DNA from 4 places in the Pseudoalteromonas sp. SR43-3 genome. Region 1 is predicted to be linked to each of the others. Evidence: predicted binding sites of a transcription regulator. Region 1 holds the regulator's gene; each other region holds the start of a gene.
The links. The regulator sigma-54, encoded in region 1, starts transcription at its own class of promoters, with help from an activator protein. The targets are predictions, from matches to a motif close to GTTGGCACGNNNNTNGNNT.

Region 1 (6,315 bases):
ATCTTGTTCTTTAGGGATGTTGCGCACGTCTATGCTAACAGCAATTTTATCGTAGCTATCAGACACACTGCGAACTAATGAAGGTAGTAGGTTTACTGGAATATTATCAACGCAATAATAACCTAAATCTTCTACAACGCGCAAAGCAACCGACTTTCCAGAACCAGAACGGCCGCTTATGATAATTAACTCCATTTAACACCCTTTATAAAACTATGATTGATCGACAATAACTTGGTAAAGCTCAGTATCAGATTTTGCACTGCGTAACTGTTTACAAAAATCTTTGTTGTTTAGTTTATCAGCAATGGTTGCTAGAGTCTTTAAGTGCTGCTGGTTATCGCCATCTGGTACGATGAGTGCGACAAAAATATCAACAGGGCGATTATCGATTGCATCAAAGTTTATTGGAGTTTCGCTAACGAGCACTAAAGCCAAAGGCTCTTCTGCACCGCTCATTCTTCCATGAGGAATAGCAATGCCACGTCCTATACCTGTACTACCTAATTTCTCTCTGCTCATTAAAGCATTAAGAATATCTTGTTGCGGTAAATACGGAAGTTTGTCGTGAGCAAGTTCGCTAATGAACTCTAAAATTCTTTTTTTGCTATTAAAAAGGACCGCAGCTTTGCTGCAGTCCTGGCATATAAGTGAACTTAATTTCATCATATTAGTGTCGAGCAAGCTTCTCTTTGTGTTTGATTACTTGGCGATCGAGCTTGTCGATCAATGAGTCAATAGCGGCATACATATCTTGATGTTCTGTAGAGGCAAATAGCTCAGCACCGCTTACGTGTATTGTGGCTTCTGCTTTTTGATTTAATTTTTCTACATCGAGAATGACATGAACATTATTAATATGATCAGAGTGTCTTTCAAGCTTCGCAAATTTAGTATTAATATAGTCTCTTAGTGAATCGGTTAATTCTACGTGACGACCAGTTAAGTTTAGTTGCATAAGCATTACCCTCTTAGTTTAGCGTCTTAAATCAGACTTTTACGCTGATTTGACGGTGGAATAGCAAGAGATTCGCGGTATTTTGCGATTGTACGTCTCGCTACTTTAATTCCTTGCTCAGCCAATATATCCGCTATTTTGCTATCACTCAATGGTTTTGCTGAGTTTTCTGCTGCGATTAATTTTCGGATAAGCGCACGTATTGCTGTAGATGAACATTCACCACCGTTTTCAGTACTTACATGGCTTGAGAAAAAATATTTAAGCTCAAATATACCACGGGGTGTATGCATGTACTTTTGAGTAGTTACGCGAGAAATTGTCGATTCGTGCATTTCTACCATTTCAGCAACATCATTTAAAACCATTGGTTTCATGGCTTCAGGGCCATGTTCAAAAAAGCCTTGTTGTTGCTTAACAATACAATTAGTAACTTTTAATAGCGTGTCGTTTCTACTTTCTAAGCTTTTAATAAACCATTTAGCTTCTTGTAAATGTGAGCGAATAAACTGGCTGTCGCCACTTGATTTTACAGTGCGAGACATTGCTGCGTATTGGCTATTAACACGAATTTTAGGCATGCTATCTGGGTTTAATTCGACAACCCAGCGGCCTTTAATTTTTTTAACTGACACATCAGGAATAACATACTCAGATTCTTCCCTTACAATAGTATCTGCAGGTTTTGGGTTGAGAGTATGTATTAGTGTCATTACTTCTTTAAGCTCTTCTTCTTTGAGCTTAGTTTTTTTCATTAATGTACGATAGTCGCGAGCTGCTAATAGATCAATATGCTCGGTTAAAATCATTTTCGTTTCATTAATATAAGGTGTTTCTTTATCAAATTGATTAAGCTGAATACACAAACACTCTTGTAAACTACGTGCAGCAATACCAACAGGATCAAACAGTTGGATGCGTTTTAATACCGCTTCAATTTCATCAAGTTCGACTTCGTTATCATCTTCGTTTTCTTGATTAAAGCTTTCTAAAATCTCTTCGCAGCTTAGTGTTAAAATACCTGAATCATCGACAGCTTCTACAATAGCAATAGCAATAGCTTCGTCTGTAGGGCTAAATGGCGTTAGTTGTAATTGCCACATTAAATACTCATGGAGCGTTTCAGTAGAGGCGCCTTGGTATATTGATTCGTCTTCAGGCATTGGACCTGATGAGGCTGCAGGAGCGGCACTCATGTACTCATCCCAACTGACATCCATAGCCATGTCGTCACTTAGCGTGTCTTTTGCAAGTGCTTCACCAGTATCTTGTTCGTATTCGCTCGGAGCATCATCAGCAGATGCGCTAACAGTTATGTCATCGGTATCAGCTTTTTGCTCGTTTTTACCAGCAGCGTCTTCGGAATAGTCTGCCTCTTCAACCTCTAATAGTGGATTACTGTCGAGAGCTTCTTGTATTTCTTGCTGGAGATCCAATGTACTGAGTTGCAACAAACGAATAGCTTGTTGCAACTGTGGAGTCATTGTAAGTTGCTGGCCCATGCGCAGCTGTAGTGATTGCCTCATGTATCTCTAACAATCCTTTTATGTTGTTATAATTAATACTAGCAGATGCTTAAAGACATGGCGTAAATGTTACAGCCTAAATTGCTCGCCTAAGTAAACATCGCGTACTGTTTTATCATTTAATACGTGTTCTGGAGTACCTGATGCAATCAGCTCCCCATGAGAAACAATGTAGGCTTTTTCACAAACATCAAGGGTCTCTCTTACGTTATGGTCGGTAATTAATACACCAATCCCACGATTTTTAAGATGTTCTATTATTTTCTTTATATCTAATACCGAAATAGGGTCAACACCGGCAAACGGTTCATCCAGTAATATAAATTTAGGATCTGCTGCCAGCGCTCGTGCTATTTCTACACGACGACGTTCTCCCCCCGATAATGCCATACCTTGGCTATCACGAATGTGTTGTATGCTAAATTCATCTAATAAGTTATTGAGCGTGTCTTCTCTGGCTTGTTTATTTAGTTCTTTGCGCGTTTCTAAAATGGCCATTAAGTTTTGATAAACAGTCAGCTTTCTAAAAATCGATGACTCTTGTGGTAAGTAGCCTATGCCTAATCTAGCACGACTATGCATAGGTAAAAGAGTAATATCGTTATCATCAATAGATATTTTCCCTTTGTCGCTAGGAACAAGCCCTACAATCATATAAAAAGTCGTTGTTTTACCAGCACCGTTAGGGCCAAGTAAGCCAACTATACTGCCAGCTTGTACTTCAAGGCCGACGTTTTTTACAACTTCACGACCTTTATAGCTTTTTGCCAATAGTTCTGCTTTTAATGTGCTCATGGTTGACCTTTATCGCCTTTTTTACTTTTTTTAGTTTCGATCGGTACTAAAATTGTGTGAACACGGTCAGTTGAGTTTTCATCTTTTTCGGCACTGATGAGCTGCTGCTCTATGTCGTAGGTAATGCTTTTAGCATTTATTTTTTGTCCGGCTTGCGATACTTGTGCATTACCAACAAGCGTTAAAAAACGCTTAGATACATCATAACGTACTTCGTCAGCACTGGCGCTCATAGTCGTGCCGTCTGATTGCTTTTCTTCAAAGTGCGCAGGGCTACCTGTGGCAATTAATAATTGTTTATTATCACCAAGTTCATCACGTTTGTGTACTTCGAGGCGATCGGCTGTAATGCGGCGATTACCGTGAATAATCTCAACGTTTTTCTCAAAAATACCCACATTAGCTTTCAATTGACCTTCTTGCTTGTCGGCACTTATTGAAATTTGATTGGCAGCAGGTTGCGTGTTTTGCTCTGCAGCACTACTATTAAACGCTAGTATAAGTGTAGGAATTATAAGTGATTTTAATATTTTATTGGTCATAATATATGGTTCGCGTATGGTTAATTAGTTTTATCACTTCGGTTTTCAAGTCGGCTTCTAGGCCTTTACCGGTGATTTTTAAATTGGGTCCAGTGATAATGACGGGTTGCTCCGAACGCATTGTTAATAACTTTATATCAACCTGAATATTATCAGCATTGATTTTGTCTATCATGGCGTTATCGGTTAAGTTTTTGGCAACCACATTACCTTCTAAAATTAATTGTTTGTCTTCGTATAATGTTGCTTCGTCTGCATTTATTTGCCACGTTTGCTTTTCGTTATATAAAGTAAAAATGGGTTTTTCAAAAAACGTGAAACCTAATTGCTGATATAGTTCCATTTTAGCCGCAGTGACTTTGTGGCTAATTTTACCTTGCTCATCATAGGCTGTCTGTTTGAGCTCAATAGCTATGTAATCAGGCTTGGCAATAACTTCAGGCTCAGTCTGAGGCAAAATATTTGGTTGTGTAAAATAAGGGTACCAAAGCCAAACCATACAGCTAATGAATAAAACGCTTAATATTATGCGCGCTGCATTCATGAACTAGTGCCTTGTGTAGTCAACGCTTTACCATTTTCAAGCATGAGCAAATCGGTGAGTTCTCTCACAGCGCCAAAACCACCAGGCATTTGCGTTACATAATGTGACAAACGCTTAATAAGAGGGTGGGCATCATTTACTGCAACGGCAAAGCCTACTAACTCCATAACAGGCATGTCAGGGCCATCATCACCGATATAAGCAATTTGTTCATCGCTAAGGTTGAGTTTGTCTTTTAATTCTTGATAGGCAATGAGCTTATTTTCTTGGCCTTGATAAATATGCTGTACGGTTAAGCTACTCATACGTTGTTGCACTATTTGTGAATGACGACCAGTAATTACAGCTACTTCAAAGCCACTGTTTATAAGCGCTTTAATGCCAAAACCATCTTTTGTATTAAATGCTTTTAGCTCTTCACCTTGATTACCAAGATAAATACGGCCATCAGAAAATACACCATCAATATCGCATATAAGTAGCTTTACTTTTTTAGCGCGTGCTTTTGCATCATCGCTCAGCGGTTGATAGAGTTCTTCAAATTGCATTTATAACACTCCTGCTTTTAATAGGTCTTGCATATTTAATGCGCCAATAGGTTGGTTTTTCTCATTGACGACGATTAGGCCATTTATACGTTTGTGTTCCATAATATTAAGCGCTTCAGCAGCTAAAATATCTTGTGTAGCCGTAGTACATGACTTAGTCATAACAACATCTATTTGTGTTGTATGAATATCAATTCTTTGTTCTAAAATGCGACGTAAGTCACCATCGGTAAATAACCCTACGAGTTGCTGATTTTCATCAACAATGGCTGTCATACCTAATCCTTTAGCTGACATTTCTATTAGAGCATCTTTAACTGTTTGTGAAACATCAATAATAGGTGTATTTGCGCCGCTGTGCATAACATCTTTTAAAGTAAGTAATAAGCGCTTGCCTAAACTACCACCTGGGTGAGATAGCGCGAAGTCATCAGCTGTAAAGCCGCGAGCTTCTAATAATGCAACTGCCATGGCATCGCCCATCGCAAGCGTTGCAGTGGTACTTGATGTAGGGGCTAGACCCAATGAACAAGCTTCTTTTTCTACTTTAATGCACACATGTACATTAGCAAGGGTTGCCATTGTTGATTGTGTATTGCCAGTCATCGCTATCATTTTGGCACCAAGTCGTTTTAAAACCGGAATGATATTTAAAACTTCGCTGGTTTCCCCTGAATTAGAAATAAGCATAACCACGTCATTTTTAGTGATCATACCTAAATCACCATGACTTGCTTCACCAGGGTGAACAAAAAACGCAGGGCTGCCAGTGCTTGCAAGGGTTGCCGCTATTTTATTGCCAATATGGCCTGATTTTCCCATGCCAATGACAATAATACGGCCTTCACAGTCGTACATTAATTGGCACGCGTTATGAAAATTTTCATCTACATATTGTGCAATATCACTAAGTGCTTGGCGCTCAACATCTAAAACGCGAAGGCCTTGTTCAATAAAGTTTAGCGTTGCCATCATTTACCCTACTTGACTAAAAATATACCCTTGGTAACCCAAAAACGCTATTAGCAATAAGCCGCCTTCTACCCTATTGATACGCTGGGTGCCTCTAAAGTTCAATGACATAATAATAAGAGCAAGTGTTGCACCAATCATAATTAATATATCTCGGCTTACTAACGATGGATCAATTGCTGAAGGATTAATAATACCTGCTAGAGGTAATACAGCTAAAATATTAAATATGTTTGAGCCAACAATATTACCTAGTGCTAAATCATCTTCATTTTTAAGTACACCTGCAACCGAGGCGGCAAGTTCAGGCAAGCTAGTACCAATGGCAATAATTGTTAAACCAATGACTAAGTCGCTTAAGCCGAAGTATTTAGCAATATCAACAGCTGAGCCGATTAAAAAATGAGAACTAACCGGCAGGAGTATCATG
Region 2 (6,315 bases), on a different contig from region 1:
AATTCTAGATCCTGCTAAAACCACTGTTGCATTTAACTCTACTTGGATGGAAAAGTTAGGCGCTGCAGGCATGATTAAACTTGCTGCAAACCAAACCGTAGCACGTATGCTTGAACGTGATGACTTTAAAAAGCGTTATGGAAGCGGCCAACCAATTGCAATTCATGAGTTTTTATATCCACTGGTACAAGGTTGGGATTCGGTTGCACTAGAGTCAGATGTTGAACTAGGTGGTACTGATCAGCGCTTTAATTTGTTAATGGGCCGTGAGCTACAAAAAGTAGAAGGTCAAAAGCCGCAAACAGTATTAATGATGCCATTACTTGAAGGTACTGACGGCGTTCAAAAAATGTCTAAGTCGCTTGGTAACTACATTGGTATTACTGATGCACCTAACGATATGTTTGGTAAAATAATGTCAATTAGTGATGTGCTAATGTGGCGTTACTACGACTTATTAAGTGCGCTTTCTATTGAAGAAATTGCAGCTCAAAAAGAACGTGTTGAGCAAGGTACGAATCCGCGCGATATTAAAATTGAACTAGCTAAAGAGCTAATTGCTCGTTTTCATAGTGAAGCTGATGCACAAGGTGCACATGATGATTTTATTCAACGTTTTCAGAAAAAAGCGTTACCAGATGAAATCCCAGAGCTAACAATCACTATTGCAGAAGATACTATTTTAATTGCTAACTTGCTTAAAGAAGCAAATTTAGTAGTAAGTACATCAGAAGCAATGCGTATGATTAAGCAAGGTGCAGTTAAACTTAACGGTGAAGATAAAATCACTGATACCAAACTTGAAATAGCAAAAGGCACAACGGCTATTTACCAAGTAGGTAAACGTAAGTTTGCAAACATCACTGTAGCTTAAGCACAGTTTAAAAACTAAAAAACCAGCCTCGGCTGGTTTTTTTGTGCTCGTATTTTGAGCCCTTTAAATCAATTTTAATATTTCAATGCTGGCTATCACTAGCAACCAAAATACACGCGCCTGATTTAACCTATTAATTATTACAGGTACATCCTCGGGTGTAGGTAGTCTATCAGTGCCAATACGCATTTTATTAAAGCGAGTACCTAAATAAACTGCAGGCCCGCCCAGCTGCACGCCAAGTGATGCAGAACATGTGCTTAAGAGCCAGCCTGTATTTGTTTGATAAAAATGCCTGCCATAATGCTTTATATAATGCATGCTTTGTTTGCTTGCTCGACTTGCTGCAATAGTTAAAGCGAGTAAGCGCATGGGAATATATTCAATAATAAACAAGAGTGTTTTAAGCGGCTTTAAAAAGTAACTATTTGGGGGGATATCACTACGCCAGGCTTGTTGTATTAAGGTAAGTAACCGATAGGCAAGGGCAGCAATAGGACCAAATGCTAAAAATATAAATATGACTACGAAATAGTATCGAGCGGTGCGCAGTATTAAGCTCTCAATTAATGCTTTGATAATACCAGCAGATGAAAGTCTATTAACTTCACGGGCAAGCAGTGGTTTTAGTAATTCGCGTGCTGTGGATTTTTGATTTTGTTTAGTTAGCTTTGCAATGCGAAGTGCTTTTTTATCAATGTTCTTACTTTCTAGGCATAAATATAAAATAAGGCCAGCGAGTAATTCAGGATAAAAAGCAAACTCGAGTAGTAACACTACAATAATGAGAATAACACTTAAAATAAGTGAGCTTGCGAGGATAGCTGCCAAATATTGATAGCTTTTAGGTTCTTTGCTTTTGTATATACGTTTGCCAATAGCACTAAAAACAGCATTTAACGCCGTATTAGGATGATACCAGCTAATAAGGGGAATAAAGCGCTCAGCAAGGAGCGCTAGTATAAAGGCAATAAAGTCCAAGTGATTTTGAACAATATTGCTAAGCATTTACAGAGATACTGCTGTAAGCTTTTCTAAAAGTGCAACAACCATTTTAGATGAGTTGATTGATGCTGTTTCTAGGTATTCTTCAAATGATTGTGGTGACTCTTTACCAGCAATATCAGACATTGAGCGAATTACAACAAATGGTGTGTTTAGCGTAAAACACGTTTGTGCAATTGAAGCGCCTTCCATTTCAACAGCAAGCATTGTAGGAAAATCACTACGTGCTTTATCAATGCGTATAGGGTCACACATAAATGTGTCACCAGTACAAATTAAGCCAACGAGTGTTTTAACATCACTGATTTGTTCGATAGTTTGCTGTGCTGCTTCAACTAATTTAGGGTGTGCTGCAAAGCCTGCCGGCATTTGTGGTACTTGGCCAATTTCGTAGCCAAAAGCAGTTACGTCTACATCGTGGTGACGTACTTCTGACGAAATTACTACATCGCCTACACTAAGAGAAGGATCGAATCCACCGGCTGAGCCTGTGTTAATTATGCAATCAGGTTTGAAGTTATCGATCAGTAAGGTAGTTGCAATAGTTGATGCGACTTTACCAATACCAGATTGAACAAGTGTCACCGTGTTACCAGCCAACTCGCCAGTATAAAAAGTGAAACCTGCTTTAGTTAAAATTTGTGGGTTTTGCATAGCTTCACGTAAAATTTTAACTTCTGGCTCCATTGCGCCAATAATACCAACATTCATAAAGTTTAATTCCTGAGTTTGAATCACTTGATTATACGTGAAGTTAGCAATAAAAAACAAAAAAGCGAGCTTGTTTATGAGCTCGCTTTAAATACTTTTTAGGAGAGTATTTAATTCGTTTTTTAAATTTCAGCTAACGCGGTGGTTTGCGCTTTAGCCTGAGAAGGTGAAAGTACCGCTGGCTTATGTGAGCGGTTACGAACAGGGCGCTGAGTTTGTGTTGCTGCAGGCTTACCAAGTTTAAACATAATTGCATCGCGTACTTCAGAAGGGCGGTAGCCCGATTTAACTTTCATACGAATATGTGGAATGCCCGCAGACTCTAGTGCACCGTTTACAAACCAGTCGCGTTGAGCTTTGTGGCCATCTTTGTTGGCATTGTTAACTAGGTCAACAGCAGCAATGATTGTTAGTTTTTCTTTATCGATTAATACAAAGTCGAGTTGCTTATTTTTAGCTTTAGCTAAAGCAGCACGTTTAGACTTTACTGAAAGGCCTTGCTTACAGTCAATAACGTCGATTAACTTAACGCGACTAACAATTTTATATTGATCGCCAACAGCACGCTCTAGAAGATTTAAAAAAGCGCCTTCAACCTGCGTAAAAACAGTTTGCTTGCGAGTAAAAGGATACGGGTTTCCGCCATCGTCATTAAATTTTGACGCAACAACAGAGGCCCCGACAACTAATACTAGGATTAATAATAAAGCGAATTCCATACGGTAACTCCATAACAACAAATTGACACTGCTCAAACAAAGCAATTTACGTGCCTAAAAAGTATGGGTTATAAAATAATTACCGGCTGGTTTACAAGCAATAGCTACACAGCGATTAAGCTTTGTAGCCTCCTTTAATACCTTTTACTGCAATAGCTACAGCATCGTGTGCATGCAGTGACTCATAGTGGTTTATTTGCAGCCAATAATCACTGTAATGGTTTGCCTCTAGCAATGCTTTAATTTTACGCGCTGCATCTTCACAAAACATAAGGTTTTGACCATTCAAACGGGCAAATTCTTGCTCATCTTCACGTTTTACTGCTGCTTGTACTGGTGTTTTAAGCTCAGCTTCAAGAGTGTTAATTAGCGTAACTACGTCAAATTCTTGAATGTTGCTATCAAGCTTTACTTTTACGTTGGCAATAGAGCGCTGCGAGTGGGGAGTCGCTACAATACCTTGTGTAGTGCCTAGCCATTCGTGCACATCTTTTTGGCTCAACGTTTCTTGGTTAAACTTTTCGTTAAACGCGTTTTGTATAAGCTGGCGCGCAAGTGCAGCAGAGCATGGGCACGTTGAAGAATAAGTAACATCTACGGTTAGCTCGTAGCTAATAACGTTATTTTCAATTGTACTGGTAAGTACAACTGGGTAGCTTTTCCAGCCCGCTTTGCCACTTAATAGTGACTTACGGCGTAGCGGTAATTCAAATTTAAATTCAATTTGTGCTTTATTGCTCAGCCCTTCGTGGCTAGTTATAAAGGTATCGAGTGCCTGCGCTATTGTTTGCGGATTGACTTGCTGCTCGGTTGAAAGCAGATCAAGTGCCAAAAATAGACGTGACATATGAATGCCTTTGGCATCTTCTTTATGTAAATTTACAAATGCACGAGCTTTGGCGTTTACTGTAACTGGAGATAAGTCTCGGGATTCAAAAATAAATGGCAGTTCTATTTCGCCCATGCCAACCCAGTCTAATTTACCTGTTTGTAAAGCGGGTGCAGTGTCTGCTATATCTGGCATATTGGTTTGCATGTGCGCTACTCGTATTTTGGGGATAATAAAGCGGGGCATTTTACACTAAATAATTTATTGCTGAAATGATGAGTTTAATAGATGAGCTAAATCAAACATGAAAAATTCTGTTTTTATCGCACAACGTGAGTAGTGGTAGGAGAAAAATGCTAAAATCTGGGAAAATGGTATGTTTATACATACGCATTGCCTTCTTTATATTAAGTACACAGCTAAGAGATAAAATTACGTATGACCGATTATTCTTTGAGCCCTTGGGCTCGGGTACTTTCCAGCTCAATAACGCGATTTGGTGAATTTAAAACCGCTGCTATTTGTTACACTTTATTTTTAACTGTATCTCTTATTTTATCGAGCATGTTTTATTATGTGGCGATAGGCGAATTACACCTGGTTGATATTTTAGCCGTGGTATTTTTTACGGCTGTGGTTTCTCCTTTAATTATAAGTGTGTTGCTTAATTCAATTCGACAACTAGATGCCTCATATGCTTATTTAGACAGCGCCACCAAGCAAGAAAAGCTTTTAAATCAAACCCTAAAAGATAACATTAACCGTCTAAACATCGAAATTGATGAGCGTAAAATGGCATTTCATGCCAAGCACCGCGCTATCGAAGAACTACGACGAGAAATTGCTGAGCGTAAAAAAACACAACAAGAACTTGCTCAACAAAGCATGCTGCAGCGCTCAATAGTTGATTCATCTCCTGATTTATTTTATTACCGCGATAACAATGGCGTGTTTGCCGGTTGTAATAAAATGTTTGAAGAAGTAATGGGTAAATCAAGTAGCGAACTAATTGGCAAAACGGTGGAGCAGATATTCCCGAGTCACTTTTTATCTGAAGTTTTGAAAACCGATAAAGAAGTAGAGCAAAGCCATAAAGCACTAACCATTGATGTGGGTTATGAGGTAAATGGCGAAACGCGTTGGTTTGAGCTGCGTAAATTACCTTTTATAAATGATGAAGGTGATTACATTGGTCTACTGGGCTTTGGTCGTGATATCACAAGTCGTAAGGAGGCCGCTCAAGCGCTCGAAACGGCCTATAAAGACAAAGGTAAGTTTATTGCCACATTAAGCCATGAACTACGTACACCGCTCAATGGTATTGTTGGTTTAACACGAATGCTGCTTGATACTGACTTAAACAAACAGCAGCGTAGTTGGGGTAATACTATATTTTCGAGTGCTGAAACGCTCGGCAATATTTTTAACGATATTATTGATTTAGACAAAATAGATAGAGATCAGCTCGATATAGTGACCAACTCTATTAACGTATCAGACTTTATAAATGACGTTGTTAACTTTGCGGGCTTAATCGCGGAGCAAAAAGAGCTAGAGTTTGATATTAAGCGCAATGGGGTGCTGGATATTTACGCACAGCTCGACCCAACTCGCTTACGCCAAGTTGTTTGGAACTTAATTAATAATGCCGTTAAGTTTACACAGCAAGGAAAGGTAACACTTGAATGTAGCCGAGAAAACAGAGTTGAAGGCCCATGGTTAGTTATGAAAGTATCGGATACCGGCCAAGGTATTCCGCCAGAGCAGCTTGCTCATATATTTGATATGTATTACAAAGCGCCAGATTTAAAAGGGACTAACGCAATAGGTTCCGGTATTGGTTTGGCTGTAACTAAGGCACTTGTAAGTGCGATGAAAGGGATAATTACAGTAAATAGTACTGAGGGCGAAGGAAGTTGCTTTACAGTTCAAATACCGCTTAGTCTATGTGTAGCACCAACAGAGCAAAGTTATGTTGGTCGTGGTTTGTATATTTTACTAGTAGAAGATGTACCTCTTAACGCCGAAATTGCTACAAACTTATTAGAGCAACGCGGGCATGAAGTGTTGTGGGCTGAAACCGGTGAAGATGCACTCTCGTTTGTCGAAACCGAAGATGACTTAGATTTAGTATTACTTGATATGCAATTGCCTGATATAAATGGTGACGTAGTTGC
Region 3 (6,315 bases), on a different contig from region 1:
GAGTTTCACTTCATCTTGATGAATAAAGCGCGCTGATTTTTCATCAAACTCACAACGAGTAAGTTCACTAAATAAATGCGGTAAAAATTCTTGTAACTCAAATGGGTTAAGTGCGGTGGCTGCAAATATACGCCCACCTTTGTGCCCGCCCATGGTTGCTATGGCTAAGTAATCGTCGTTGTGCCAGTAATCTGCATTTAACTCAGCACCTGCACCATTGGCAAGTAAATAACCATTACCGCGTTTTTTAGCGATGCGATCGGGGTATGCCAATGCCACTAGCAAACTAATATAATGCGTATTTAATTCGCTGTTTTCGTCTTTTACTTTTAAGCGGCTTTGCCAATATTTTAACTGTTGTTTAAATACCGGATGCGGACGTTGCTGCTGGCTATGCAGCGCTAAACTCAACTCGTTTGCACTATTTACTCGGCTCTCAAGTAATGCCACTAAATAAATAGCGAGCCTAAAAATACCAGGGAGTTGGTCATCAAGTATTTGTGCTTTTAATAGCATATGCGCCAAACGAATATCAGCACCAAAACCTAACATTTTACTGCCAAGCGGTGTGAGCTTACCTTTGCTATCAATAGCTTCTAGCATGTTAAGCAGATTACTTGCTTGCCCGCATTGCTGCTCAGTGGGCTTATCGAGCAAGGTTAGCTCATCAATACTGGCTCCCCATTGCTTTGCCTCAAGCATAAGTTGGCTTATGTCTGATGTGAGTATTTCGGGATTGTCATGGCTATTACGTCGCTCGAAGGTTTGCTTTGAGCCAATTCGATAAACAATGCCCGGCTCTATTCGTCCTGCACGCCCTGCACGCTGCACAGCAGACGAGCGCGATATGCTTTGTGTTGTGAGCTCAGTAACCCCTGTTTTTAAATTAAAGGTGGCTGCACGGCGCTTGCCGCTGTCAATTACAATGCGTATACCTTCAATAGTTAAACTGGTTTCGGCTACATTGGTGGTAAGCACTACTTTGCGCATGCCGTTTGGCGTGGGAGCAATAGCAGCTTGCTGATTGGCCTTATCCTGCTCGCCAAATAGCGTTGCAACTTGGCAGTTACTGGGTAAATCGCTCAGTGCTTGTTGCACACGTAGTATCTCAAACTGCCCAGGTAAAAACACCAACGCGCTGCCTGTTTGCTCATTAAGGGCTTGTTTTATTATGTTAGGAATTGCATCAAGCCAGCGACTTTCATCTTTTATGGGTATGTATACTTCGTCTATTGGATAGCTGCGACCGCTTGATTGAATTACAGGACAATCAAAAAACGCAGTGTAACGCTCAGTATCTAGCGTTGCCGACATAAGCATAATGGTTAAATCGTCGCGCAGTGCACTTTGGGTTTCAAGCGCAAAGGCAAGTGAGGTATCGGCTGCAATTGAACGTTCATGAAATTCATCAAATATCAGTAAATCAATATCGCTTAATTCGGGATCGTTTTGCAGCATGCGCGTTAGCATGCCTTCGGTGACTATTTCGAGGCGCGTATTAGCGCTTACTTTACTCTCACCTCTAATCCGCAAACCCACACTTTGCCCAACACTCTCGTTTTGGCACTTTGCTAAATAACTGGCAATATTACGTGCAGCTAAACGGCGAGGCTCTAGCATTACAATACGTTTAAAATGCCCGTCACGCATTAGTTGTAGCGGCAACCACGTAGATTTACCCGCACCAGGCGGTGCTTGTAATAACGTAATAGGATTACTTTGTAATGTAGTAACGAGTTGTTGATATATGTCTTGAACCGGCAGCACAGCTATTTACCCAAAATTGCTTTGTGTGCATTGTAACAAAAACCAAAAATAAACGCGCCGCTAAAGCTGTGTGGTTATAAAGGATTTAATTAAGGGTTACATAATCAGAAATAATTACAGACCGCTCTGTACATTTTTTAAGGATGTGCTCACAACATTAATCATTACTGCCTCAACAAAAAACATAAAACACTGATTATTAATATAAAATAAATATTTAACTTGTTGGTACACGCCTTGCTCCTTTTATACTGAACGTTAATTAAATCTAAGTAAGGAGAAACTTATGAACAGCGATCGTATGAAAGGTAATTGGAACGAACTTAAAGGTAAGGCTCAACAAAAATGGGGCGATCTTACTGACGACGATTTAGACAAAATTGAAGGTAGCCGTACAGAGCTTGTGGGTAAAATCCAGCAGCAGTATGGTAAATCTAAAGAAGAAGCAGAGCGTGAAGTTGATGAGTTTGAAAAAACTCACTAATCGCTAACTTCTAAAAAAACCGCCATTTTGGCGGTTTTTTTGTTTAAGCTGTAGGTTATTTAGCTACGCTTTTAATTGGTTACCAATCGGTAACAGCCTAATACGCTTTCCGCACGCTGCAAAAATAGCATTACATAATGCTGGCGCATAAACTGGTGTAGATGGCTCGCCTACCCCTGCTGGTGGTGCATCGCTTTGTACTATTTCAACGTCAACTTCAAGAGGTGAGTCGCTCATACGCGGTACGCGATAATCATGAAAGTTACTTTGCTGCACGCGGCCTTTATCAAAGGTAATACCATCGCTGATTGCAGTTGTAATCCCGTAAATAGAACCACCTTGAGTTTGGTTTTTAACGGTGTCAGTGTTTACAACCGTACCCGCGTCAATGGCAACCCACGATTTAATTACGTTTAAATCGCCAGCATCCGACACTTCTACTTCAACTACCGTAGCTACGTAAGTTAAAAAGCTTCTGTGTGCTGCTATGCCTAAACCTCGCCCTTTAGGAAGTTCTCGACCCCATTTACTCATGTCAGCTACTTTTTCAATAACATGGCGCAGTCTGCCAATATCTAACGGATAAACCGCTTTATCGCCACCGTAATTATCGTATGTGGCATTTTGCTCAGTTACATCAACAATGCGACTCGGACCTATGGTGTCTAGTAAATAGTCTTTTTGGTCGCGACCGGCTTTGTGCGCCGCTTCGCCAATAAATGACTGAATAGCAAAGGCATGAAAAATATTTGATACAGAGCGCATCCAACCAATTCGTGCTTTGGCTTGCGCATCACCGTTTTCTAACTTCATGTTAGGTGTGTTAATTGGGTTATCGGTAAACCCTAAGCGCAGTTCAAAGCTTCCTGGCGTAGTTGCCCCTTCTGAAAAGGTAGAGGTAATTGGTGAAAACGCGGTGCGGTGTAAATACGATTCTATAGCGCCATTTTTATCTAGCGATGCTTCAATGTGCTGAGCTGAAACTGCATGGTAAAAGCCATGTTGTATGTCGTCTTCACGCGTCCACTGCACACGAATAGGTTTGCCTACTTTCATTGAAAGGTAAGCTGCTTCTGCTGAAAAGTCAGGTTTTGACTTACGCCCAAAGCCGCCGCCGAGCATAGTAACGTGAACATTAATTTTGCTCTCATCCATGCCAAGCATTGCAGCCACTGTTTTCATATCGGCTTGTGGATTTTGCGTAGCAGCCCATATATCAACACTGTCTTTGTTGTACATAGCTGTTGCACAAGGCGGCTCCATTGGTGCTTGAGCAAGATGCGGTGCGTAATAATCAGCTACGAGTTTATTGCTCGATTTAGCCAACACGCCCATGGCATCGCCTTTATCACGTATGTTTGCCTGTGGAGTTTGTACTGTTTTTAATAATGACTTTTTAAATTCTTCTGAATTGTAATCGCCATTTTTGCCATCATCCCACACGACTTTTAATGCTTTACGCCCTTGCCATGCAGCCCATGTGTTTTTAGCTATAATTGCAATACCGCCTTTTGGCTGAAACTGCGGCGCGCCTTTTGGTGCAGGAATTTCAATAACATCTATAACGCCGTTCACCGCTTTTGTAGCACTGGCATCAAATGACTTAACAACACCGCCGACTACCGGCGGGCGTTCAATTATAGCCACCAGCGCTTGTGGTTCGCGTACATCGGCTGCAAATATTGCTTTACCTGTTACTAAATCGGCTAAATCTATGTGCGCCATGCCAGTATTAATGTAGCGCCATTCTTTGCGTGTTTTAAGTGTTAGTTTGTCAGCTTCTGGTGGCGTTATTGTAAGCGCTAAGTCGATTAAATCTTTATAAGTAAGCGATTTACCTGAGCTGTGTGTAACAACGTGTTGATTGGCTGTACAGGTCTGCGGGTCAACTTTCCAATACTTAGCGGCAGCGTGCTGCATCATGTAACGCACACTTGCGCCCATTTCACGTAGGCGCTGCATGTTGTAGCGAATACTGCGCGAGCCATCGGTATTTTGATCGCCGTATTTAGGGTCGCCCTTACCCTGAATAACAATAACCTTATCCCACGCGGCTTCCATTTCATCGGCAACTATTTGTGCAATCGCGGTGCGAATTTGCTGACCCATTTCAGAGCGATGGCAGGTTATTTCAACCATGCCGTCTGGGCGCAGTGCAATAAATAAGTTTGCGCGCTTTGCTTGCTCAGATGGCTGCTCTAACACACCCGCGAATGCTCTTGGCGCACTGCCTACAAAATAAGTACCAAGTACCAATGCACCTATTGCACTGGTTTTTAAAAACTTACGGCGGTTTAAATCAAAATATTTGTTATCTTGGCTCATACTTCTTCCCCTTGTTCATTTGGGTCAAAATATTGAACACTCGCCATTGTTTTAGCGGCTGATTTAATTGCTTTATGAATGCGCGGGTATGTACCACAACGGCAAATATTTCCCGACATATTACTTACTATTTCATCATCGGTAGGGGTTGGGTTTGTAGCTAATAAGCTTGCAGCTTGCATCATTTGACCGCACTGGCAAAAACCACACTGCGGTACTTTATGCTCTATCCATGCTTGTTGTACAGGATGGTCGCCCTGCTCGCTTAACCCTTCAATTGTCGTAATTGAACGCCCTGCTGCTGCCGCTACAGGTAATACACACGAGCGCTGAGCTACCCCATCAATATGCACGGTACACGCACCGCACTGTGCCATACCACAACCAAATTTAGGCCCAGTTAAATTCAATTCATCTCGGAGATACCATAATACTGGCGTTGACGGATCGCCAGAAAACTCATGTTTATTACCATTAATGGTAAGCGTGATCATACTAAACTCCTTGGTAAAGCGCTTTACAGGAGGGTTCCTTGTTGCGCGAGAACTATTTTTAATTACTTACTATTTTATACTTACTACTTTTAGCCTACCACTTAGATCTGTTTTATAAAAATACTAATTATTAGAACGTTTTACTGCTAAAAACAGTTCTACATTACCAAGCGTACTAAAACATACATTAATGAGTACTTATAACATCTTCAAATAGTAATCGCTCATCGTCTTTATAAACTTCAAGCCAACCTGGTGGTGATGTATCACAGCCAATAATGGTTACATGTAGTATGTAACTATAACGCCCATTTTTAAACGTATAATGGTGATTACCGCCAGTGCCACTAACCGTTACATCGCCGTTAAATAAAACCATATCAGGCTTATCCTTTGCTCTTTTATCACTACTCCACACCGCATAACGGTAATTTCTATCACCTAAATCATCAATACGAATATGGTAGTTAGCCGTTTTCCAATCGAGTACTGGTTTTTCAAAGGTATTAATACTTGCGTGCAAGGATTGCTTACCTTGTTCGATCAAGCTTTTAGCAAGTGTCTGCTCTTTAGTATTTTGTGTATTTACAGCAATAATTTTACCGTCAGTATCAACCCACATAACGCCGTTATTTAGCATAATGCCGCGCCAACCTACTTTCTCCCAATCAGTTTTAATGTTTGAACTGGCAATAACTGCCGCTAGCTCATCATTAAATACTTCATCAAAGCGGTTAATAAACTCGGCTTCATTTTTAATGTCAGGTATGGGATATCGTCGTTTTAGCGGGTAGCGAATAAGTGCTGCAATCGCAGTTTTATCATGCGCTTTAAAAGCAGCAATAACAGGTAAAACGCTCTCGTGATACTTTTGCTCAAGAGCAAATGTGTGTGATGTGAAAAGTAGGTATAACCACGACATGATGTGAATAAAAAACTTCATTTATAGTCCTTTTTTGAAGCCCCCTAAAAAACCAGAGCTACATCCACGAAAAATAAAAGTATTAACTTATATTGTATTATCTTTTCCATGACACAATTATTTTTTTCTGGCTCAACATACTGTAAACCCACTCCCTACCCTGTTTTTCTTTTTTAAATAAATTTAGCTCAACTAAACCATTTAAAACATTTGATGCAGTATTATAAGCGCATCCTAAATTTTCTTTTACATTCATTGCAGTAAATTGGTGTGCGACTCCACTTCTTGCGACTTGGAAAACAGTTTGTTGCTTATCGTTTAAC
Region 4 (6,315 bases), on a different contig from region 1:
AATTAGCCTCTATATGACTAATATGACAAGTAACGCCCTCAACAATAGGATCTTGCTGCGAATTCACCACAACATCTTTAGTTGTAAATAACCCAAGGCTTACCGAAGCAACATCGTCAGAGCAAGCACTTAACGTAACAATTGCACCTGCAAGTAAAGCTAAACGTTTAAATTTATGTGGTAATTTCATACTTATCCTTAATCAATATATAGGTAACTTAGTAGATAAGTTACTAAGCGAAGGTTCACCTGTTTGTTTTTATACTAACATCAAAAATAAATACGACTAAATTAGTTTAAAGTAAAGATTTTAGATAGCTCAGGGTTTAGTGACCCCTCTTGTATTTGGTACAATTACCTCTCGCTCATGCAGTAACTCATAATAGGAAACGCCTAAATGCCGCACATTATTATTGAACACTCAGAAGACCTCCCCGTTTTACCTCAAGTACTGGTAGAAAAAATTCATACAACCGCTTTCGAAAGTAACTTGTTTGAATTAGAAACCATCAAAACACGCGCTATTGCTTATCAGCAATATCAACTTGGCGCAGGAAAATCAGGGTTTATACATATCGCGGTACATATTTTGGCAGGACGCTCAATTGAGCAAAAACAAATGTTAAGCGAACTGCTACTTTCATGCTTAAAAACATACTGCAGAGCATCAGACAGTTTAAGCGTAAATATTTACGATATTGAGCATGAGATATACCGTAAAAATTAGTTAACTCTTGTAGCTTTGAGCAATAAAAGTAAACACTAGTAAGTAAAAAGCCCCAATAGGGGCTTTTTTGTCTTCTGACATTAAATGCTGATCACTGTCACTTATAAAGCAAAGCATCTGATCTAACGCTGGAATTTAATAGTGCATTCGCACTATTCCAAATTTAAGAAAGCTTAGCTTAATCTATGGATTAACTTTATTTAGATTACGTTTATTCTTAGGGGTAACTAAAGAATAAAAATTACACAATATTAAATTAATGTAGCTTTAAATAATTTGGATAGATATTTACTTGGGAAATTTGTAAAAGTGGTGGCCCCTCCCAGACTCGAACTGGGGACCTAACGATTATGAGTCGTGTGCTCTAACCAACTGAGCTAAGGGGCCAACTTTATATAACTGCTAGGCAGTTAATTTTTGAAGCGTTCAGTCACAGAGCGACTAAAGCGGGTTGCAGTATAAAAACTTTTTAGGTGCTTGTCACTACCAAAAACCTTTATTTTAACAATCAACAAGCTAACTGCTTAAATAGTAATCTTTTAAGTGGGCATAAACATAAAATGTAAGATATTTACCGTGCTATTCACTGCATTAAATTATAAACAAAACCTATCCCATATAGTCTTTTATATTTAACCCTCTACTTTTTAAGCAAAGCTAACATATATGTGTAGGCATACAAGGCTGTAAAAAATATGCTTGGGGCTACTGTCAGTGCCAGATTAGGTGTCTGATTAACTACATTCACCATAATCACTAAGCTCGATTGAACAGTAATCGGAATAATAGGCGCAAAAAGTACGCCTGCTATTTTTTTATTACTTAAATACGAGGCGCTAGAGTTAATTGCATTATTAAAACTTTGTCGTATTGCGACGTTTTGTGGTGTTTTAGAATGAAACATACAAATAATTGGAGTTACGAACGCAAGCGTTACATAACTAAACTTATACTTGTTGACGACCTTTTCTAAAATAAAGGTAAAAAATAGCGTTACAAATCCACTATACAACCCTTGCACTAATGCAGCTTGAAAAGTGACCGATTTAGCAATGTCTGCCGCACTATTTGCCCAGAAGGCCCAACTAAAATAAAAAACGAAAGACACAACACCTGACAGTATAAGTCGAATATTCAATTAACTACCTCAATATGCCTAAAAACCTAGTTTAATGATAACACTAGAAGTGAAGGTAATATTGTCACTAAATAATAAGGTATTTGATTGTATATTATAGATGTATAAACACACTAATGTTGAAGATTTCCTAAATGGCAACAAATCAGAATCAGAGCGCGACTTTTAGCTGGAAAGCTTATTAGTAAACAATAAGTATAGTTTGAAAATAATATTGGGAGTGAGTTATGGAAGTGAATTAATGGGTTGAAGAGCTTTAAAAATTGGATTTAACCTAAAAACCATCTAAAAACTAATATTGTGAGCCGATCGGTACTAAAGTATTTAGCTAGACCTCAGTAGTCGGCTTACACAATATATAATCTGTCATTATTTTTTCGCAATAATGTAGATTGCATGTATTAACCCTGGGAAATAACCTAGCAGTGTTAATAGAATATTTAACCAAAAATGCATACCTAAGCCAACTTGCAAAAACACACCTAATGGCGGTAATAAAACCGAAAGTATTATACGAATAATATCCATGATCAAACTCCATTTAAATTAAACATTGAAAAGACTTAAAGCCCAGTATTACTGGGCCTTAACTATACTGTATTATTCAGCAACAATAGCTAGTTTATCAACTACGTCGCGAACATCTTCAGCATTTTTAGCAATTTTAACTGCTAGTTGCTTTTCAGCTTCAGACTCTACAGAGCCATTCAGAGTTACCACACCGTTGTCGGTATCAACATCAATGTCTGTACCACCTACTTCTGAGTCAAACAGGAAGCGAGTTGTGATTACAGTAGTGATTTTAGCGTCCGTTAGGTCGTTATCATCATCGTCCATCATGTCGTTGTTTTTATCTTCGGTGTCCATGCTTTTAACAACAGTAAGGCTGTTATCAACATCAGTTACACCATCTAGGCTAAGTACAAGTTCTTCTGCTAGCTCTTTATCGAGTTCGCTATTAACTTTACCTGTAAGTACTACCTTGCCATTTTTTACATCAGTGTTAATGTCAAAGTTGTTTAGATTAGTGTTCATAAGTAGAACGGTTTCTGCCTTACCATCAATCCAAGCATCTTTACTTTCGTTTTCCCAGCTGTTTGCTTGGGCACCCATAGCCGTAGTACCAAGAACTAGAGCTGCGATAATAGATTTGTTAAATGTTTTCATAATCTTTCTCCTTTTGATTAAAGACACTTTAACTAATGCGAGCTTCAGGCCAACTTTATTTATACTTAAAATTCAAAGGCTTGAATTAATTAAAAGATAAAACCTTATCTATGTTTGTGTAACTATTTACAGGCTACTCGGTAAAACTTTCTCAAATAGTGAAAATAGCTAGATAATTGCTCTTTTGGTTAATCTATCGTTAATATAACAAAACAAAAAACACCGTTAAAAAATAACCAATTGATAATTAATGAAATTATATTTGGTACGCGGTTTGCAGCCTAACTACAAGAGCAGTATCAATAGTAAATATAATAAGGAATAACTCATGTCTGTAAAAGTTGAAGACCGCCCAATAGAGCAAGTACGCGAACAAGTGATTGATCAATTAATTCATAATTACAGTCATGGTGTTATTTCTGTTGATGCATTCGAAAGACGTTTAGATAATGCGATGGATGCACCTAATAACGAAGCTCTGCTAGCCTTAGTAGAAGACTTAACACTTAATACCGATCAGCAATATAAAGCAGAAAAACAATCGCAATTTACACCACATTATAGTGCACAGCAAAACAGTGATGATGATTTTACATTACGCAGTATTTTAGGATCTAACGAGCGAAGTGGTCAGTGGGTTGTGCCAAAAAATATATATTTGAGTAACTTTATGGGATCGGTGGTGCTTGATTTTACCGATGCTATTTTTGCGCATCAAAATGTAACTATTCACGTTAACTGTATTTTTGGTAGCGATGAAATTTACGTACCAGAGCATGTCAATGTAGTGTCTAAAATGTTTTGTATTTTAAGTAGCCTTGAAAATAAATCTGTGTCGCTTAACAAACGCCAAGGCCCTACAATTCATATTGAAGGAAAGGCAGTAATGGGCTCGGTTGAGGTAAAAATAAAGCGCACAATTAAAGAAAAATTTATAAGCTTTGCAAATGAGCTAAAAACCCAGTTTGGCACGGCTAATAATAATCGCTCACTATAATTGAGTAGCAGCACTTTAGCGTGCTGCTTAGTATTTTATTATAAATCGTTATTTCGCTCGCTTGGTATATCACTTAAATACTCTACAAACTCAACTTCAAACCCTGCAGGATCAATAAAGTAGACATTCTTTCTGAAAGGATTCTCGTTACCTTGCTTGCTTAGAGTAAAACCCACTTTATTTAAGCGCATTACTACTGCGCTTAAATTATTAGTTACATAAGCAAAGTGTGCAAAACCAATTTGATGGCCCGATAAGTTTCTGTTTTCACCTTCACCATGACTGCTTATCGCAATGTAATGCGTGTCATCTCCAAAGTGTACCCAGCGTCTTGGTTTTCCATGCCAATCGCCTCTGCCCTCACTTCTAATCGACCAATGTGGAAATACAGCGCGATAAAATGTAAGCATACTATCTATATCACTCGCGACTAAGTTTACGTGCTCTAAATACATAATGTTATCCTATCAGTTAAGTTAGGAGCACGATAAAACCTCAAGTTAACTTTAGGTAAAGTGTTATTTAAATTTAATTTATTTAAATGCAGATAATTATTTTTTAAAAATATATAAACTTTTCAATCTTGTATAAAAAACAAACACAAGTATTTGGGGTTTATTGTTTACTTTATGGCAAAAGTCGCTAAAATACGCCGGCTGAAATATATAAACGTTCTTTTACAACCCAAAGGTAATACCATGCATCCAATGTTAAACATTGCGGTTCGCGCTGCGCGCAACGCAGGCAAAATTTTACTTCGCGCAAGTGAAGATTTATCAAAAGTTGAAGTGCAACAAAAAGGCGCTAACGACTTAGTAACTAACATTGATAAAGAAGCCGAAGCCGTAATTCGTGACACTATTTTACAGTCTTACCCTACTCACTCAATTGTTGGTGAAGAACTAGGTGAGCATAAAGGCAAGGATGATGATTACCAATGGATTGTAGATCCTATCGATGGAACAACTAACTTCATCAAAGGTATCCCTCATTACGCGGTTTCTATCGCACTTAAAGTTAAAGGTCGTTTAGACCAAGCTGTTATTTATGATCCAATTCGTGGTGAGCTTTTCACTGCATCTCGCGGTCAAGGCACTCAGTTAAACAGTAAACGTCTACGCGTTAGCAAAACTACGGTTCTTGCAGGCACTGTACTTGCTACTGGTTTCCCTTTCAAAAACAAAAACCACATGGATGCATACACTGAAGCGTTTAAAGCATTGTTTGTACACACTGCTGATATTCGCCGTGCAGGTTGTTCTGCTTTAGATATGGCATACGTTGCAGCTGGCCGTGTTGATGGATTTTTTGAAATTGGTTTAAAACCTTGGAACTCTGCTGCGGGCGAACTAATGGTTAAAGAAGCGGGCGGTATGGTTGTAGATTTCGCCGGTGGTAATAACTATAACCACAGCGGCAATATTATCTGTGGTTCACCAAAACTGACTCAAGCAATTATCCGCGAAATTCGTCCAGTATTAACTGAGTCGTTACTTCGCTAATTAAATGCTATTAATAGCATACTAAAAAGGAGCCTAGGCTCCTTTTTTTGTGCCTAAAAATAAGGGTTATCGAGCTTAATCTCTATTGTTTTACCTTTTGTATAAGGTAGTGTATTTAAATCCTTTGCGAAGTATTCATTAAATAATGCATCAAACTCGCCGTTTGTCTGCATTAATATTAAGCCCTCCTCTACTGCCTTTGCCAATTCGGGTTTACTCTTAGTCACAAAATAATAAATACCCGTTGGGTAGCTTATATATAAATCAGGCACAACGACTAAGTTACTTTGTTTGTTTTCAATAAGCTCAGAATTAACCTCAATAAACGAGCGAGGAAAGTAATCTATTCGCCCACGGCTCGTTAAAGTGAACATGGCTTGGTAATTGGTAAGCGGCCTTACACGTAAGCCGTTATAGGACATTATTCTTGTATCTGGCCAGTTGTGACCCTGCACTGCTGAAAACTCTCCTAGCTGCTCTAGGGTTTTTACGTCTTTAAAGCGTGCTACGTTTTGTTTATTAGTGAGTAAAGCCCGCTTTCCTATATAACCTTTAAATAGTGGTATTTTAATAGCTAAAGCAAGTGCCTCTCGCTCTGGACTACTCATACTCCAATACATATCTAGTTCGTTATCATTTAGGTTTATGAGCTTACGTTTTTGCTGATCTGATATGGGAGTCATCCTAATAACCCCAGGATAGTTAACACTCTCAAGTGCACGTACCAGTAGCTCACTTAAGTACTCTTCTCGTGCGTTTTGAGTATCTTGCTTTTGGGCTACAT

Region 2: a site for sigma-54 is predicted at 3,349-3,367, ahead of H5088_RS02810 (DUF2726 domain-containing protein). Genes of this name have one in related genera too.
Region 3: a site for sigma-54 is predicted at 1,992-2,010, ahead of H5088_RS13520 (CsbD family protein). Genes of this name have one in related genera too.
Region 4: a site for sigma-54 is predicted at 3,294-3,312, ahead of H5088_RS03980 (LiaF domain-containing protein). Genes of this name have one in related genera too.

The regions. Positions count from the first base shown of each region.
Region 1 is NZ_JACJEC010000003.1:250,929-257,243, forward strand. It holds gene rapZ (RNase adapter RapZ) at 1-195, opposite strand, end outside; gene ptsN (PTS IIA-like nitrogen regulatory protein PtsN) at 214-666, opposite strand; gene hpf (ribosome hibernation promoting factor) at 671-958, opposite strand; gene H5088_RS05620 (RNA polymerase factor sigma-54) at 985-2,484, opposite strand; gene lptB (LPS export ABC transporter ATP-binding protein) at 2,554-3,279, opposite strand; gene lptA (lipopolysaccharide transport periplasmic protein LptA) at 3,276-3,821, opposite strand; gene lptC (LPS export ABC transporter periplasmic protein LptC) at 3,811-4,365, opposite strand; gene kdsC (3-deoxy-manno-octulosonate-8-phosphatase KdsC) at 4,362-4,913, opposite strand; gene H5088_RS05645 (KpsF/GutQ family sugar-phosphate isomerase) at 4,914-5,885, opposite strand; gene H5088_RS05650 (calcium/sodium antiporter) at 5,889-6,315, opposite strand, start outside.
Region 2 is NZ_JACJEC010000002.1:108,155-114,469, reverse strand. It holds gene tyrS (tyrosine--tRNA ligase) at 1-874, shown strand, start outside; gene H5088_RS02820 (regulatory signaling modulator protein AmpE) at 938-1,882, opposite strand; gene mtnN (5'-methylthioadenosine/S-adenosylhomocysteine nucleosidase) at 1,883-2,590, opposite strand; gene H5088_RS02810 (DUF2726 domain-containing protein) at 2,713-3,309, opposite strand; gene folE2 (GTP cyclohydrolase FolE2) at 3,425-4,345, opposite strand; gene arcB (aerobic respiration two-component sensor histidine kinase ArcB) at 4,577-6,315, shown strand, end outside.
Region 3 is NZ_JACJEC010000011.1:110,874-117,188, forward strand. It holds gene hrpB (ATP-dependent helicase HrpB) at 1-1,767, opposite strand, end outside; gene H5088_RS13520 (CsbD family protein) at 2,054-2,251, shown strand; gene H5088_RS13525 (xanthine dehydrogenase family protein molybdopterin-binding subunit) at 2,315-4,576, opposite strand; gene H5088_RS13530 ((2Fe-2S)-binding protein) at 4,573-5,070, opposite strand; gene H5088_RS13535 (hypothetical protein) at 5,258-6,013, opposite strand; gene H5088_RS13540 (Fic family protein) at 6,090-6,315, opposite strand, start outside.
Region 4 is NZ_JACJEC010000002.1:353,706-360,020, forward strand. It holds gene H5088_RS03950 (CreA family protein) at 1-190, opposite strand, end outside; gene H5088_RS03955 (5-carboxymethyl-2-hydroxymuconate Delta-isomerase) at 398-727, shown strand; tRNA gene H5088_RS03960 (tRNA-Ile) at 1,038-1,114, opposite strand; gene H5088_RS03965 (hypothetical protein) at 1,368-1,865, opposite strand; gene H5088_RS03970 (YqaE/Pmp3 family membrane protein) at 2,235-2,393, opposite strand; gene H5088_RS03975 (BON domain-containing protein) at 2,466-3,032, opposite strand; gene H5088_RS03980 (LiaF domain-containing protein) at 3,361-4,029, shown strand; gene H5088_RS03985 (VOC family protein) at 4,068-4,484, opposite strand; gene suhB (inositol-1-monophosphatase) at 4,728-5,531, shown strand; gene H5088_RS03995 (ABC transporter substrate-binding protein) at 5,585-6,315, opposite strand, start outside.